DNA from 3 places in the Streptomyces sp. ID05-26A genome. Region 3 is predicted to be linked to each of the others. Evidence: riboswitches for the same ligand, from Rfam matches in the RefSeq annotation. Region 3 holds a riboswitch; each other region holds the start of a gene.
What was found. Region 3 has a riboswitch for S-adenosylmethionine ahead of PV646_RS01690 (aminotransferase class V-fold PLP-dependent enzyme). Riboswitches for the same ligand answer to the same signal wherever they lie in the genome.
Positions count from the first base shown of each region.

Region 1 (3,267 bases), 2.6 Mb from region 3:
CTCCTTGGTGAACGTCGCCAGGTACGGGACGGTCTGGAAGTAGTTGGCGTCGAGCGACCCGTCGACCAGCGCCGTGTTCGGCTGCACGTAGTCGGTGAACTCGACGACCTCGATCTTGAGACCCTTCTGCGCGGCGAGGTTGTCGGCCACGTACTTGAGGATCTGGGCGTGCGGAACCGGGGAGACGCCGACCTTGAGCGTGTCGGAGGCGCTGGCACCACCCGACGAGCAAGCGGACAGAGCAGTCAAACCGGTCAAAGCAACTGCGATCAGGGCAGCACGAATACGCATGACGTTCCTTTTGAGAATCTTGCTACGGGTCAGACGGAGGCGTGCCGGCGCCGGTCGGACGCACGGGCGGCACGGGTGAAACCGAACTGGATCACGGTGGTGAGCACGGCGAGCCACGCCACGGTGCTCCACAGGATCCGGTCGTTGAAGCGCTGGTAGCCCTCGCGGATCGCCAGGTCGCCGAGGCCACCGCCACCGATCACGCCCGCCATCGCCGAGTACCCGATGAGGGCGATCACGGTGACGCCGATGGCGTTGATCAGCGCGGGCAGCGACTCGCGGATCAGCACGCTGCGCACGATCCTCAACGTCGAGGCGCCCGTGGTGATCGCGGCCTCGACCACGGTCACGTGCACCTCGGACAGGATGTTCTGCACCAGCCTGCCCACGAAGGGAATCGCTCCCACGGCCAGCGGCACGATGACCGCCGTGCTGCCGATGGAGCCACCGACGATCAGGCGGGTGACGGACGTGAGCGCGACCAGCAGCACGATGAACGGCATCGCGCGGCCCAGGTCGGTGACGAAGCTGAGGATCCTGTGCACCGCGGCGTTCGGCCGCAACCCACCCTGTGCGGTGAGCTGCAGCCAGACACCTACGGGAACTCCGAGAACTGTGGCGATGACGGTCGAGACGCCGACCATGTACAGCGTCTCGCCGGTGGCTTCGAGCAGAAAGCTGAAGACGTCGGGCCAGGGTGTTGCAGACCTCACGCAGCTACTCCCTGGGGGCCCTTCAGGGACCTCTGCACCGAGCCGCCGGCCTCGCCGATCCACTCCAGAGCGGAGTCCGAGCGCTCGCCGTTCAGGCCGAGCCGGAACCGCGCGACAGGCGTCTCGCCCAGGCGCGTGAGGCCACCACCGACGATGTTCAGCTCGACGCCGAACCGGTGGGAGACCTCGGGAAGAAGCGCGCCGACCGCGGCGAACCCGACGAGCACGACGTCCGCGACGCGGTCGTAGCTGCTCTCGTTGATCGGGTTCAGGTCGACGGCGGGCAGCAGCGCGCTGCTCGTGCGACTTCCGGCGTTGTTGACCAGGTCGAGGACCTTGCCGTGTTCGACGACGCGGCCCTGCTCCAGCACAGCGACGTCATCGCAGATCTTCCGGACCACGCCCATGTCGTGCGTGACGACGAGCACGGTCACACCCAGTTCGGCGCGCGCACGGTCGAGCACGGTCAGCACGGAACCGGTGGTCTCCGGGTCCAGGGCGCTCGTGGGCTCGTCGGCGAGGAGCACGGACGGGTTGGCGGCGAGGGCGCGCGCCACGGCGATGCGCTGGCGCTGCCCGCCGGACAGCTGGTCGGGGTACGAGGCGGCCTTGTCGGTGAGCCCGACGAGGTCCAGCAGCTCGCCCACACGAGTGCGGCGCTGCGGTCCGGGCACGCCCGCGGACTCCAGCGGCAGTGCGATGTTGCCGGCCGCCGTGCGCTGACGGAGAAGCGAATCCCCTTGCGGCACAACGCCGATCTGCCGACGGGCGGCCCGCAGCGCGGACCCGTCGAGGCTGGTGATGTCGGTGCCGTCGACGCGGATCGCCCCGGAGTCGGGACGCTCCAGCAGCGCGACGCAACGGGCGAGCGTCGACTTGCCGGCACCACTCGGGCCGACCACGCCGAGCACGGTGCCGGCCTCGACGTCGAGGGTCACGCCGTTGAGGGCGCTGACACCCTGGAAGGACTTGGTGAGGTTTTCGACAGTGATCACTTCTGCTCCACGGCTGCGCGCGACGGCACACAGCCCGGTGGGGGTGTGCGCGATCGAGGTGTGCTGCTCAGGTGTGCGCCACTCTTCAGACGAGTGCGCGTCAAAGGACTTTGAGAAGGCGCCTTAGACGAGGTGGCGACGACATGCAGAAGACGAGCGACGGCACTGGTCGATGACTCGACGGCGCGTCAGCATTCGCGTGGTACCCATGGTGATCCTCCATCGGTCCTGGCGTTAGCACCTGCCCGCATCCAGCGGGTGGTTGCTGCGACGTCGTAGAGCCAGGTCTCTCAGTCGCTCCGGATGGCAAGTAAGAGTCAACCGGACGGACGTTCGGTTGCGCAAGCCAAAACCGGATTCGTTCGACAGATCACACTGATGGCCGATGGATCCCCGGCCTAGGCTTCCGCGATCCGGATGAAGTCGATCACGCTCAACTGCTCACCCCTGAGCTGGGAATCAACGCCCGCTTTCGACAGCAGTTCGTCGACTTCCGCCGAGCCGCCCGCCCAGCCCTTGAGGGCCGCTCGCAGCGTCTTGCGGCGCTGCGCGAACGCGGCGTCGACGATCTGGAAAAGCCTTTTCCGGTCCACTGTGGACAGAAGATTGTCGTGACGCAGGAACCACACCAGGCCCGAGTCGACGTTGGGCGCGGGCCAGAAGACGTTCTTGCCGATCGAGCCGGCCTTCTTCGCCTCGGCGTACCAGGCGAGCTTCACACTGGGGACGCCGTAGATCTTGTTGCCGGGCTTGGCGGCCATCCGGTCGGCGACCTCCGCCTGCACCATCACCAGACCCTTTTGCAGGCTGGGGAGTTCGGCCAAGAGGTGCAGGACCACGGGGACCGCGACGTTGTACGGCAGGTTCGCGACGATCGCGGTGGGTTGTGCCGGTAGGTCCTCTTGGGTGACTTTCATGGCGTCCTTGAGGACGACGTGGAGCTTGCCGGCGTTCTCCGGGTCCATCTCCGCGACCGTCTGCGGGAGGCGAGCGGCCAGCGGAGGGTCGATCTCGACCGCGACGACCTGTTTGGCGCCGGGGAGCAGCGCGAGGGTCAGGGAACCCAGACCGGGCCCGACCTCCAGGACGACGTCGTCCTCGGTGAGCTCGGCCGCGGTGACGATCTTGCGGACCGTGTTCGGGTCGTGCACGAAGTTCTGGCCCAGCTTCTTGGTCGGGCGGATGTCCAGCTCGGCAGCTAGACGACGAACTTCGGCAGGTCCCAGCAGGCTCACCGGTGCATTCTCGCACCAGGCCCGCGGCGGAGG
Region 1 covers NZ_JARAYZ010000001.1:2,932,835-2,936,101, reverse strand. The annotation lists gene PV646_RS14590 (MetQ/NlpA family ABC transporter substrate-binding protein) at 1-291, opposite strand, end outside; gene PV646_RS14585 (methionine ABC transporter permease) at 321-1,004, opposite strand; gene PV646_RS14580 (methionine ABC transporter ATP-binding protein) at 1,001-1,999, opposite strand; SAM riboswitch class I at 2,216-2,309, opposite strand; gene rsmA (16S rRNA (adenine(1518)-N(6)/adenine(1519)-N(6))-dimethyltransferase RsmA) at 2,398-3,234, opposite strand.
Region 1: linked by a shared signal. The riboswitch ahead of PV646_RS14580 (methionine ABC transporter ATP-binding protein) and the one ahead of PV646_RS01690 (aminotransferase class V-fold PLP-dependent enzyme) in region 3 are both predicted to bind S-adenosylmethionine.

Region 2 (3,267 bases), on a different contig from region 3:
GGCTGGAAGGGACGCGGACGATCTACGGCGCCTTCCACCACTTCCCGCCCGCATTGGCCGCACGGATGTTGCAGAACGCCGTCGACACCCGCCAGCCGATGGTCGTCGTGGACACCAAACGCTCGTGGCTCTACGTGCTGGTGTTCCCGTTCTTCCTCACGCTGGCCGTACTGCTGGCGGCGCCGTTCCAGCGCAACCCGCTGCCGCGCTACCTGATGCGGCTGGCGTTGACCTACGTCGTGCCGGTGCTGCCGATCATGATGTTCTTCGACAGCGTGGTGTCGTTCCTGCGCATGTACGGGCGCGCGGAGTTGCGGCGGATCGTCGACGGACTGGACCGCACCGAGTCGTTCGACTGGACGATCGGCGTCGAACCCGGTTTCACCGGAACCCAGTACCTGATCGGGATTCCGCGCCGGCCGTGATCGGGCAGGTCAGCGGCGCCTGCGATCGTCAGCGGCGACTGTGCGCGGCCACGATCCGGAGCACGGCGCGCTCCAGCGCGTAGTCGGCGTCGGCCGCCACGCCCTTCACGTCGGCGTTGAGCCCCGCGACCACCTGCATCGCGTCGGCGAGCCCCGACTGGTCCCAGCCGCGGGACTGGGCCTGCGCCTTCTTGATCTTCCACGGCGGCATGCCGAGCGGCCCGGCCAGGCTGAACGGGTCGGCGCGGCCCACAGCGGACACCCGCGCGACCGTGCGCACCGCGTCCGCCAGAGCGTCCGCGACCAGCACGTGCGGCACGCCGAGCTGCATGGCCCAGCGCAGCGCCTCCATGGCACCCGCCCGGTCGCCGACGACGGCCTTCTCCGCGACGGCGAACCCGGTCACCTCGGCCTTGCCCTGGTGGTAGCGGCGGATCTCCTCAACCGTCACCTTGCCGTCGGTGTCGGAGACGAGCTGCGACGCGGACGCGGCGAGCTCGCGCAGGTTGGTGCCCACCGCGTCGATGAGCGTGGCGACGGCCTCCGAGTCGATCTTGCCGCCCGCGCGCCGCACCTCGTTGCGCACGAACGCCTCGCGATCACCCTGCTTGGTGACCTTGGCGCACTCCGTGACCGCGGCACCGGCTTTCTTCAGCTGCCCCGGCAGATCCTTGGCCGCCTTGCTGCGACCGCCGCCCGTGTGCACGACGACGAGCGTGACGCCGTCCGCAGGCGCCTTGACGTAGGAGAGCACCATGTCGGCGATCTCCTTGCTGATGTCCTGCCCGTTCTGCAGGACGATCACGCGACCCTCCGCGAACAGCGACGGACTCACCAGTTCGGCGAGCTCCGGAGCCGTGAGATCAGTCACCTGGACGCGGGTCAGATCGGCGGTCGAGTCGACCTCTCGTGCGGCCTCGAGAGCCGCCCGAACAGCACGTTCGACCAGCAACTCCTCCTCGCCGATGACGAGGTGCAGTGACTCCGGTGCGCTCACGCTCCGCATCTTTCCACGTCCCGGATCGTGGACGTTGGTGGCTGCGCGACGGACTGTTGCCGTAGCTTGGTGACCACAACTGAACACCGCTCATCCAGAGGGGCAGAGGGAACGGCCCGAAGAAGCCCCGGCAACCGGCGTCAGCGCCATGCGCAGAACCTTGTGCATAGGCATGCGCAGACGATCACGGTGCCAATTCCGACCCGTTCGATTTCGCGGGAAAGATGAGGAGATACCTCGCGATGACTGCTGTCACTGTGCCCACGAGCACGAAGTTCGACCTCGGCCCTGCCCGGGCACTGCTGTGCCGGGAGTGTGGGAATGAGACCCCTCTCGCTCCTGAGTACGCCTGTCTCGAGTGTTTCGGGCCGCTGGAAGTGGCCTACGACTTCGGGAAGATCCGGCGCGAGGACATCGAGGCCGGCCCCAGGTCCATCTGGCGCTACCGCGGCCTCCTCCCCGTTCCGTCCACTGTGGAACAGCACCCGAACACCGATCCCGGCGGCACCCGCCTGGTCGAGGCGCACAACCTCGCCAAGGCGCTGGGCGTCCGCAAGATCTGGGTGAAGGACGACACCGGCAACCCCACGCACTCGTTCAAGGACCGCGTCGTCGGCGTCGCGCTCGCCGCCGCCCGCGAACTCGGCTTCAAGGTGCTGGCCTGCCCGTCCACCGGCAACCTGGCGAACGCCGTCGCCGCGGCCGCCGCCCGCGCGGGCTGGAAGTCCGTCGTTCTCGTGCCCTCCAACCTCGAGCGCGCCAAGATCCTCATGAGCGCGGTGTACGACGGCGCCCTGATCGCCGTCGACGGCAACTACGACGACGTCAACCGCCTCGCCCAGGAACTCGCCGCGGAGAACGAGGACTGGGCGTTCGTGAACGTCAACGTCCGCCCGTACTACGCGGAAGGCTCGAAGACGCTCGGCTACGAGGTCGCCGAGCAGCTCGGCTGGCGCCTGCCCGACCAGATCGTCGTGCCGATCGCGTCCGGCTCGCAGCTCACCAAGGTCGACAAGGCGTTCCGCGAACTCGGCCAGCTCGACCTGGTCGAAGCCTCGCCGTACAAGGTGTTCGGCGCGCAGGCCACCGGCTGCTCCCCGATCTCCGCCGCCTTCAAGGCGGGCCACGACGTCATCCGCCCGGTCCGCCCGGACACCATCGCCCGCTCGCTGGCGATCGGCGCCCCGGCCGACGGCCCGTACGTGCTCGACGCCGTGCGCCGCACCAACGGCGCCATCGAGGACGTCACCGACGAAGAGGTCGTCGAGGGCATCAAGCTGCTCGCCCGCACCGAGGGCATCTTCGCCGAGACCGCCGGCGGCGTGACCGTCGCGACGGCGAAGAAGCTGATCGAGTCGGGCCAGCTCGACCCCGACGCCGAGACCGTGCTGCTGATCACCGGCGACGGCCTCAAGACCCTCGACGCGCTCGGCGACACGATCGGCCCGCGCGCCACGGTCCCGCCGTCGGCCGAGGCCGTCATCAAGGCACTGGGTTAATCACCTCCTCACGGACGCGATCTCCTTGGCTCACAGGGAGATCGCGTCCGTCTTGAGCCAGCCCGTGCGCGGGAAGCGCTGCAGGCCGTCCACCACGTACGGCCCGACCTGCTCCACAGCCGCGCGCCACGCCACAACCCGTTGCGGCCACGGGGCGTCCGCCTTGAGCGCGTTGTAGTGGTAGTCGTGCCAGACGTCCGGCGCCACCCGCAGCTCGTCGTCGAACACCCGCTCGGCGACCAGGTCGTACGCCTCCTCCGGCGTCTCCGCCTTCGTCGGCGGCAGCACATGCGTGATCACCGCTTTGTGAGTGACGGCGCGAGTACCGTCTTCGAGCGTTTCGCAG
Region 2 covers NZ_JARAYZ010000005.1:614,580-617,846, reverse strand. The annotation lists gene PV646_RS37535 (hypothetical protein) at 1-425, shown strand, start outside; gene holA (DNA polymerase III subunit delta) at 454-1,422, opposite strand; SAM riboswitch class I at 1,510-1,653, shown strand; gene thrC (threonine synthase) at 1,665-2,921, shown strand; gene PV646_RS37520 (DNA internalization-related competence protein ComEC/Rec2) at 2,905-3,267, opposite strand, start outside.
Region 2: linked by a shared signal. The riboswitch ahead of thrC (threonine synthase) and the one ahead of PV646_RS01690 (aminotransferase class V-fold PLP-dependent enzyme) in region 3 are both predicted to bind S-adenosylmethionine.

Region 3 (3,267 bases):
TGATCGGGTCGGCGCCCTCCAGGAACGCCACGGACACGACCTTGGTGAGCACGTCGAGGACCAGCACACCGGCGGCCAGCACACCGAGGATCTTCGTCTTCGGCTCCGGCAGCGAGCCGGTGATCGAGAACTCCTCCTCGGCGTCCCCGGCCTCGACCGGCGCGTCGGCGGACTTCTCCCCCGGCGTCGTCATCTCCGGCTCGGGAACCTCTCCCGACAGCACCGGGGTCGCGACCGTCTCGGGCTCGCTGACCTGCGTTTCCGCAGGCTTGTCAGCGACCTCCCTCGAGGTCTTCGCAGCGGCCTTCTCCGGGGCCTCGGCCTCGTCGCTCACCAGGTCAGTCTCCACTACTGGGACTACGCGAGGAACGGCGGCAGGGTTCGGTTGTCGTCCTGCGGGACCCAGCGGCCGTCGCGCTGCTCGTAGGTCCACTTCGGACCTTCGGTGACGAGAGCGCGCAGTGCCGCGACCAGACGATCAACGTGCTCGGCCGTCGTACCGAGGCCGATCGACGCGCGCACGGCACGTTCCTCGTGCGATCCGACCTGCTTGACCAGGCGTCCCACGATCACGTGCGCGCAGAACGCCCCGTCGCGCACACCGATGCCGTACTCGGCGGACAGTGCGGCGGCGAGGAAGCCCGCGTCGAAGCCGGAGATCGTGAAGCTCACGACGCCGACCTTGTCCGCGTCGGTCAGGATCGCGAGTTCCCGGAAGCCGGGGATGGTGCGCAGCCCGTCCTGCAGGCGGGCCAGCAGCTCCTGCTCGTGCGCGATGGTCTGCTCCCAGTGCCGCGAGAGGATCTCGCAGGCCGCGGCCAGCGCGTGCACGCCGACGACGTTCGGGCTGCCGGCCTCGTGCCGCTCGGGCACCGCGGACCAGGCCACACCGAGGCGGTCGCCGTGGTCGGTCACCTTGGACGTGGCACCGCCGCCGACCAGGTACGGCTGGGCCTGCTGCAACCAGTCCGCGCGGCCGACCAGCACTCCCGCGCCGAAGGGCGCGTAGATCTTGTGGCCGGAGAACACGACGTAGTCGACACCCAGCTCACGGGCGTTGATCGGGCGGTGCGGAGCGAGCTGGGCGGCGTCGAGCGCGATCCGCGCGCCATGCCGGCGGGCGACCTTCGCGAGCTCGGCGACCGGCCACAGCTCCCCCGTGACGTTGGACGCCCCGGTGACGATCACGAGCCGAGGGCCGACCGGGGCGGCGGCCAAAGCCCGGTCCAGCGCGACAACTGCGGCGCCGGACGAAGACGGAGCGAGGACGCGCTGAACGTGGGGGCCCCTCCAGGGCAGCAGCGCGGCGTGGTGCTCGCTGTCGAACAGGACGACGGCGGTGTTCTTGGGAACGCTGCGCGCCAACAGGTTCAGCGAGTCAGTGGTGTTGCGGGTGAAGACGACGGCGTCGGAGGAGTGCGCCCCGACGAACCGGCGGACGCGGTCGCGGGCCTGCTCGTAGACGCGGGTCGAGACCTGGGAGGCGAACCCGGCGCCGCGGTGCACGCTGGCGTACCAGGGCAGCAGCTCGTCGACGGCGTCACGGACCTCCTGAAGACAGGGCGCCGAGGCCGCGTGATCGAGGTTGGCGTAGGTCACGCGCTCTCCGGTGACCAGGGGAACGCGCAGGTCGGCGCCGACGACAGCCGGAACGGTGGTGGTGGTTCCGGGGGTGATCGCGAGCGTCATCGAGGTGCCTCCGAGGCCAGGGGCCCTTTGCGAAGGCCCGCGCTTGACCGGCGCCCCACGCGCCGGACCAGGTCCTCACCAAGGGCACCCCACCGCGGTTGGAGGGTTGCCGGCCAGCAAGCTTGGGCTTGACGCTGGCTCTCATGACCTGCCGACGACGTTAGCGGAGCGTGATCCTCCCGTCGACACCCGATTCACATCGTGAGAAGGCTCGCAGACCGACTAATCGCCGGTCTCGCCCTTCCACCTGGCGTAGCGACCGGCCCTGTCGACGGCACGAACGCGCCGCTCAGCGGCGTCGCGCGCCTCTTCGGTGGTGACGATGAGCAACTGGTCGTCGGTCTGCAGCCGGGTCGTCGGTTGTGGCGTGAAACTCTTTCCCGAGCGCACCACGAGCGAGACTGTGGCGCCCGTGGGCAGCCGCAGCTCGGACATGTAGACACCGTGCAGCTTCGACCCGCGCTGGATGTGCACCTGCAGCAGTTCGGCGCCGAGCTCGTCGAGCGGCGAGGAGTCGACCTGGACCTCCACCGCCTCGCCCGTCTTCACGAGCCCGAGCCGCCGCGCGAGGAACGGCAGCGTCGTGCCCTGCACCACCGTCAGCACGATGACCAGCAGGAACACCACGTCGACCAGTTCCCGCGCGCCCTCGACCCCCTGGATCAGCGGGATCAGCGCGAACACGATCGGCACGGCGCCCCTGAGGCCTGACCAGGAGAGGAACGCCTGTTCCCGCCACGGCACCTTGAACGGCAGCGAGGCCAGGACCACCGACAGCGGCCGGGCGACGAACGTCAGCACCACGCCCGCGACCAGCGCGGGGAAGAGCACGTCGAGCAGCCGTGACGGCGAGGCGTAGAGGCCGAGCAGCACGAAGAGCCCGATCTGGGCGAGCCAGCCGAGGCCTTCGGCGAACGAGAGGGTGTCGGCGCGGTGCGGCAGGCGGGCGTTGCCGAGGACCAGCGCGGCGACGTACGTGGCGAGGAAACCGGAGGCGTGCACGAGGTCGCCGGCCGTGTAGGCCATCACGCACACCGCCACCGTGGCGAGCGGGTACAGACCGGTGGAGGGCAGCGCCGCGCGTCTCAGCCCGGCTCCGCCGAGGAACCCCAGCGCCACACCGATGAGCGCGCCCGCGCCCAGTTCGTAGATCACCAGCAGCGGCGCGGTCCAGGAGATCTGGTCGGAGGAGGCCAGCAGCACCACGGCGATGAACACCGGTGCGTCGTTGAGACCGGACTCCAGTTCGAGCGCGCCCGTGAGCCGCGCGCCGACACCCAGCGAGCGCAGGACGCTGAACACGGCGGCCGCGTCGGTGGACGACAGCACCGCGCCCCACAGCAACGCCATCCGCCAGTCGAGGCCCAGCAGGAAGTGCAGTGCCGTGCCGGTCACCGCGACACTGACCACAACGGCCACTGTGGACAGTGCGACGCCCAGCCACAGCGACGACTTCACCGCGTTCCAGCGGGTCGTGATGCCGCCCTCGGTGAGGATCAGGACCAGCGCCGCGATGCCGAGCGACTGCGTGAGGTCGGCGTCGTCGAACTTGATGCCGAACACCGACTCGCCGAGCAG
Region 3 covers NZ_JARAYZ010000001.1:344,980-348,246, forward strand. The annotation lists gene lspA (signal peptidase II) at 1-334, opposite strand, end outside; gene PV646_RS01690 (aminotransferase class V-fold PLP-dependent enzyme) at 358-1,689, opposite strand; SAM riboswitch class IV at 1,724-1,838, opposite strand; gene PV646_RS01695 (potassium/proton antiporter) at 1,912-3,267, opposite strand, start outside.